3 regions of the Cupriavidus sp. R6-3 genome follow, and region 3 is predicted to be linked to each of the others. Evidence: predicted binding sites of a transcription regulator. Region 3 holds the regulator's gene; each other region holds the start of a gene.
What was found. Region 3 encodes FNR, which switches genes on or off when oxygen is low (the NO sensors DNR and NnrR bind a similar motif). Its sites were predicted from a motif close to TTGATNNNNATCAA; they were not measured.

Region 1 (2,262 bases), on a different contig from region 3:
GAGCTCAACCGGGCCGATACGCTGACCTGGCTTGGCCGTTTCATCGGCCGCATCCACGCCGTCGGCGCGACTCAGCCCTATGTCCACCGGCCCGCGCTCGATGTCGAGACCTTCGGCGTGGCGCCGCGCGACTGGCTGCTGGCACAGGATTGCATTCCCGCCGATCTGTGGCCGGCCTGGCAGGCCGCCGCCGATCTCGCCATCGAGGGCGTGCGGCGCTGCTACGAGCGCGCCGGCGACGTGGCGCTGCTGCGGCTGCATGGCGACTGCCATCGCGGCAATCTGCTGTGGATCGAAGGGGATCAGGCCCGCGGCGGCAGCACGGGTCCGCATTTCGTCGATTTCGACGACAGCCGGACCGGCCCGGCGGTACAGGATCTGTGGATGCTGCTGGAGGGCGACCGCGCCTCGATGCAGAGCCAGCTGGCCGATATCGTGGCCGGCTACGAGGACTTCGCCGAATTCTCGACGCGCGAGCTGCATCTGGTCGAAGCCTTGCGCACCCTGCGTCTGCTGCACTACAGCGCCTGGCTGGCGAGCCGCTGGAACGATCCCGCGTTTCCGGCGGCGTTTCCGTGGTTCGGCACGGCGCGCTACTGGCAGGACCGCATCCTCGAATTGCGCGAGCAGATCGCGCTGATGGACGAGCCGCCGCTGTGGTCCAGCTGAACGGCTGATCGGGCAACTGTCCCGGGCGCCGCGGCAGCGCCCGGTCTTACTCCCACTTCTACCTTTGAATGGCCCCGCGTCGGGCCGTCAGGCCTTGTCCGGTGCCTTCACCAGGATGACCGGGCACGACGCGTGCGCCACCACGCGGCCCGCGACCGAGCCGAGCACCGCATCGAAGAACGATCCGCGGCCATGGGTGCCGATCACGATCGCATCGGCGTTCACCGATTTGGCCAGCGCCACGATCCGGTCCGGCGGAAAGCCGCTCAGCGCATGCTTTTCCACGCGCAGCTGCGCGGCGCCCAGGATGTCGCACACCGAGCGCATTGCCTTCTCGCTCTCTTCACGATGCCAGTCGTCGATCGCGTCCTTGCTGACGAAGGCGCGCACCTGTCCGGTGACCTCCGGGGCGACGTGCACCACATGCACGGTCACTTCGCCCTGCAGCAGCTTCCCTTCGACGATAAAGCGGGCGGCGGCGTCGCTGAAGGCGGAGCCGTCAGTGGCGAGCACGATATGGGTCATGGCGAGGGTTCTCCTATCACGGGCCTTGCAGGCGTTGTCGACGGCCAGGCGGTTCGGCGGCGCCTTGCCTAGCTGAATTCATGATGGCAGCTAGGCGGCGATCTCGCCATGATTCCGGTCAAAAACTCGGCACTTGGCCTACCTTCATGCCCGTCTCGGCACTTATTGCGACAGCAGCAGCCCCGTAAAGGTGACCAGCCAGCCACTGGCCAGGCAGGCGCCGATCCACGCCGCGACGATCAGTGCATTGTCTCGAAGGCTCATCGCTTGCTCCTTCATTCCTTCCTTCATCCCGTCCTTCATTCGCCGATCGGCGCCGGATAGTCGGCACGGGAGCGCGCGCCCTCGCTGAAGACGTCGTGCGTGCGGGCGCCCTCCGCGTAGACGTCGAAGGCGCGCGCGCCCTCGGCGAAGCGGTCCACCGCGCGGAAGGTGTAGCCATAGTCGTCGCCGGCATGCGACCCGCGCACCGGCGCGGCGAACACGCTGTTCAGCGACAGCAGGGCGGTACCGGCGATGGCAGCGCTGAGAACCAGGCGGGCGGTCGTGATCTTCATGATTTTCTCCAGTTGTTGAATTTTTGAGAATCGTTTTGCTTGGGGATGTCGTCAGCCGATGGGAGAAGAATAGGCTCACATCCCGGAGGCAACGCGCGACCGCCTCGTATCAGTTATTCAAAGTTTTTAACAATGCGCATGCTTGTGCGGGCCCGGCGTGGGCGCTGCTCACTCCGCGTGCCGGCGCGCATCGCATAGGCTGTTGCTCGCACTTTCGATTCGGAGGGCCGAAGTGCGTGCCGGGAACCGTCGTTCCTTGTCCATTTCCTTCATTTCCGGACGCCCCGCTTGATAGGCTTCGCTCTCCCCACGCAGACCAACCTTTCATTGCGCTTTATGGCCCACCAGTTCGATTCGCAACTCGACGTTTCCATTCTTTCCGTCCTGCTTGACGACGGCGGTCCCCGGCGCTGGATGAGCACCCAGGACGTGGCACGCGGCCTGACCGCCCTGGAGGTGGCCGACCCGCCCGCCGAGGTGCTGCAGCAGCGCCTGGTGCTGCTGGTCGCCG
Region 2 (2,262 bases), on a different contig from region 3:
CGCGATCACCCGGTCGTCCCGCAGATAGCGATCGAACACCATCGCCACGCGCCGCACCAGCAGGCGGCCCAGCGGCGTCACCTCGATCCGCGCGTCGGACAGCCGTACCAGCCCCTGCGCGGCCAGCGACGTAAGTTCCGCCCGCTCGGCGGCAAACTCGGCGTCGAAGTCGATGCCGTGCCGGCACGCGACCTCTGCGGTATCCAGTTCGCCATCGCACATCAGCGCACCGATGATGTCCTTGCGCACCCGGTCGTCGGCGTCGCAGACATGGCCGCGCAGCACCGGCAGCCTGCCGGCATCGAGCGCGCCGTAGTACGCGTCCAGCGTGCGGGCGTTCTGCACGTAGCGGCCGGCGACCGCGCCGATCGCCGAGATGCCAAAGCCGAGCTGGTCATGGCCGGCATGGGTCGCATAGCCCTGGAAGTTGCGCTGCAGCCGTCCCTCACGCTGGGCGCGGGCGAGCGCGTCGTCGGGCAGCGCGAAGTGATCCATGCCGATATGGACATAGCCGGCCGCGGTCAGCCGCTCGATGGCCGAGACCAGGATGTCCAGCTTTTCGCCGGCCGACGGCATCGCGGCCTCGTCGATCCGACGCTGCGGCTTGAAGACATGCGGCAGATGCGCGTAGCTGTACAGCGACAGGCGGTCGGGCCGCATCTCCAGCACCCGCTCGATGGTGGCGCCGAAGCGGGCCGCCGTCTGGTGCGGCAGGCCGTAGATCAGGTCCATGCTGATCGACAGGAAGCCGAGCCGTCGGGAAGCGGCGACCACGCGGCGCGTGTCCTCCACCGGCTGCACGCGATGGATCGCGGCCTGGACCTCGGGGTCGAAGTCCTGCACGCCTAGGCTGACGCGGTTGAAGCCGAGCTCGGCGAGCAGCGCCATCCGTTCGTCGTCGACGCGGCGCGGATCGATCTCGATCGAGTGCTCGCCGTCCGGCCGCAGATCGAAGTGCCGATGCAGCGCCGCCATGACCTGCCGCATTTCCCCGGGGTCGAGGAAGGTCGGCGTACCGCCGCCCCAGTGCGATTGCACGACGGCCCGGCGCTCGTCCAACCGGGCCGCCACCAGCGCCATCTCGCGCGCCAGGTAGCGAACGTAGCGCGCGCTGCGGCCGTGGTCGCGCGTGATGATCTTGTTGCAGCCGCAGTAGTAGCAGATGTTCTCGCAGAAGGGGATATGCAGATAGAGCGACAGCGGCGCGGCGGCGCCCCCTGCCCGGCAGTCGTCCAGCGCGGACAGATACCCCTCGTCGCCGAACCCCGCATCGAAGCGGTCGGCGGTCGGATACGAGGTGTAGCGCGGTCCGTTCACGTCGATGCGTTCCGCAAGCGCGCGGAAATCGGCGAGATCGCCGCGGCGGATGGCGGCATGCTGAGCGGCTGGGGAAGCGGCTTCGGCAGGGACTTCGGGAACGGCTTCGGAAGCGAAATGCGGAACGGTCGTTGCCATCGGCGGCCTTCTGAGGAATCCGCTTCGATGCTAGCCAGACCAGCGTGCGCAGGACTTGATCGACATCAAGGGCCGGCGATTCGGCTGTTCTCTCGGCGCTTCGGCGCCACGCGCCTGCGCCCTCAAAGTCCGATCGGCGATCCGCCACCGTAGCAGCCGGATGTTGCAGGCCCTGGCTGCCTTGTATCGACGCCGATACGAAGGGACGGGCGTACCCGGCGCTGCGCCTCAGCCCCTCAGCCCCCTCAGCCCCCTCAGCCCCCTCAGCCGCTTCAGCCGGTGGCGGCCTTGGTGCCGAGCAGCGCCTTCAGGCCCGCCAGCCGGTCCTTCGGGCTCATCGCCGGCGTCTCGTCCTTCGGTGCCGGGGCCTCCTCGAGCTTCATCTCGCCGATGAAGCGCGACGGCTGGCACGAGTAGGTGTCGCGCGCGCGCTTGCGCTTCTTGCACCAGCTGATATGCAGGCTGCGCTGCGCGCGCGTGATGCCGACATACATCAGGCGGCGCTCTTCCTCGATCTTCTCGTCGCTCAGGTCCTCGTCCTCGCGGCAATGCGGCAGGATGCCCTCCTCCACGCCGACCAGGAACACATGCGGATACTCGAGGCCCTTGGACGCGTGCAGCGTCGACAGCCGAACCGCGTCGGGATCTTCCTCGCGGCCTTCGAGCATGCTCATCAGCGCGACGGTCTGCGTCAGCTCCAGCAGGTTCTTGCCCTCGTCGCCAAATCCATCGGCGGTGTCGAAGCCGGTCGCCTCGCCATCGGCGGCCTCCGGCTTGGTGCCCTTGCGCTTGAGCCAGTCGAGGAAC
Region 3 (2,262 bases):
CCGACGCCGCGCTGCCGGCCAGCAAGGCCAGCGCGAGCGCGGCGTAGACCATGCCGCAGGGAACCAGTCCCCACGCAAGTCCGGCGGCATAGCGGCGCAGCAGACGCCGGCTGGTGCCGTGCGGAACCGGCCCCGCGTCCTGCCGCGCGATGGTCCTTCCGCCCCAACGCGCCCAGGCTGCCGCCAGACGCCGCGCCACGGCGTTCACACCCGGCGCCTTCCCCACCAGTTGCGCGCCGCCCAGCGTCCATAGTCCGGCAAGCAGCAGGCTGGCGCTGCCGACCGCGAACAGCGCGCGCTGCACGGGCAGATACTGCGTCTTCCACGCGGTCGCGCCCACCGCGCCGAGCAAGGCGCCGAGCATTGCGTACGCACTCAGGCGCCCGGCATGCAGCACCAGCAGTTCGCGGACCCACGCCGCGCGGCTGCGGTACAACGACACCGGCGCGGCCCGCCGCGCGTCATCGCCTTCGAGCACCAGCGCGATGCCGCCGCACATCGCCGCACAGTGGACACCGCCCAACAGCGCCAGCAGAAACACGCTTGCCAGTACGCCGATTGCCATCTCACGCTCCCCTCGACGGGGAGCAGCACGGTAGAATGCCCGCACGCTTGACGCCCATCGCGATGCCGATGGCAACTCCCTCCTTTCGCGCGGATTCCAATTGCTGAACGCCATCCCCCTCAACGACCAATCGACCCGCTGCTCCACCTGCTCGCTGGGGCAGCTGTGCCTGCCGATCGGCATGTCGGCGCAGGACGTCGAAAAGATGGACACGCTGGTGCAGGAACGCGTGCGCGTGCGCAAGGGCGAATCGCTCTATCGCCTCGGCGATCCCCTCGACGCGGTCTATGCGATCCGCTTCGGCACGCTGAAGACCCACGTGACGATGGAAGACGGCCGCGCGCAGATCACGGGCTTTCATCTGCCGGGCGAAGTGGTCGGCTTCGATGGGCTGACCGAGATGCGGCATGCGTCGGACGCGACCGCGCTCGAAGACACCGAGGTCTGCGTAGTGCGCTACAACGAGATCCAGACGCTGTCGGCCTCGTTGCCGTCGCTGCAGCACCAGTTCATGCGGCTGATGAGCCGGGAGATCACGCAGGACCAGATGATGCTGATCACGCTGGGCTCGATGCGCGCCGAGGAGCGGCTGGCGGGCTTTCTGATCAGCCTGTCCGAGCGCCTGTCGGCACGCGGCTATTCGCCGTCCGAGTTCGTGCTGCGCATGAGCCGCGAAGAAATCGGCAGCTATCTGGGCCTGAAGCTCGAGACCGTCAGCCGCCTGTTCTCGCGCTTCGCCGAAGCCGGGCTGATCCAGATCCGCCAGCGCCACGTCAAGCTGGTCGACATGGACGGCATCCGCCAGCTGCTGGGAAAGACGGCCTGCTGAAGCCCGCGCGGCGATGGCGCTGGCGGCCGCCATCGCCCACATTGGCCACATTGCCCACATCGCCCACATTGCCCGCTTTGCCCCCATTGCCAGCTTTGCCTCCGTTGCCAGCTTTGCCCCCGTTGCCAGCTTCGCCCCCGTTGCCGGCTTCGCCCCCGTTGCCGGCTTTGCCCCCATTGCGCGCTTCGCTCGCATCGCCGGCTTCGCCATCGCCCTACTCCAGTTCGTCGGCCGCCGACATCGGCGACGACATCGGCGCCAGGATCGACGCCGGCAGCATGCAGAGCGTCAGCGCGCTGGACAGCGCGCACACCGCCCACGCGACGGCGAAGCCGATCGTATAGACCGCGCCGTGCGACAGCTCGAGCGGCCGTCCGAAGACCCGCAGCTCGCGCGGATCGATCAGCGAGAACACCAGCACGAAGGCCACGGCCGCGCCGACGAAGGCGGGCCACAGCACCCACATCAGCCAGCGCGCCTTCATGGCCGCGCCACCGCGTGGGAAGTCACTGCGTCGCGCGCGTGCCGCGTGGCGACCGCCGCTGCGGCCGTCGTTGCGGCCTCCGTTGCAGCCTCCGTTGCGGCCGCCGTTGCAGCCTCCGTTGCAGCCTCCGATGCGGCCTCCGTTGCGGCCGCCGTTGCAGCCGCGGTTGCAGGCGCCATTGCAGCCGCCATCGCAGCTGCCGGCGTCACCGCCCCCGCCGGCGTCGCCGCCTGCCGGATCACCAGCCCCTGACGCACCACGCCGTCGACGATGGGCCGATCCGCGTGCTGCATCGCGACCCAGATCGTCACCGCGCAGCCCATCATCGCCAGCGCCGGGCCGCTGATCAGCAGCCACGGCCACGGTTCCTTCCACCACGGTTTG

Region 1: AC6EI8_RS10640 (universal stress protein) is a predicted target of FNR. The motif match lies at 1,303-1,316, and genes of this name have one in related genera.
Region 2: hemN (oxygen-independent coproporphyrinogen III oxidase) is a predicted target of FNR. The motif match lies at 1,511-1,524, and genes of this name have one in related genera.

Annotation. Positions count from the first base shown of each region.
Region 1 is NZ_JCBAJO010000047.1:526-2,787, forward strand. It holds gene AC6EI8_RS10635 (serine/threonine protein kinase) at 1-669, shown strand, start outside; gene AC6EI8_RS10640 (universal stress protein) at 757-1,194, opposite strand; gene AC6EI8_RS10645 (hypothetical protein) at 1,494-1,751, opposite strand; gene AC6EI8_RS10650 (helix-turn-helix transcriptional regulator) at 2,166-2,262, shown strand, end outside.
Region 2 is NZ_JCBAJO010000071.1:577-2,838, forward strand. It holds gene hemN (oxygen-independent coproporphyrinogen III oxidase) at 1-1,455, opposite strand, end outside; gene AC6EI8_RS13175 (UvrD-helicase domain-containing protein) at 1,728-2,262, opposite strand, start outside.
Region 3 is NZ_JCBAJO010000303.1:53-2,314, forward strand. It holds partial or broken gene AC6EI8_RS24415 (sulfite exporter TauE/SafE family protein) at 1-565, opposite strand, end outside; gene fnr (fumarate/nitrate reduction transcriptional regulator Fnr) at 666-1,394, shown strand; gene AC6EI8_RS24425 (hypothetical protein) at 1,609-1,878, opposite strand; partial or broken gene AC6EI8_RS24430 (FixH family protein) at 2,085-2,262, opposite strand, start outside.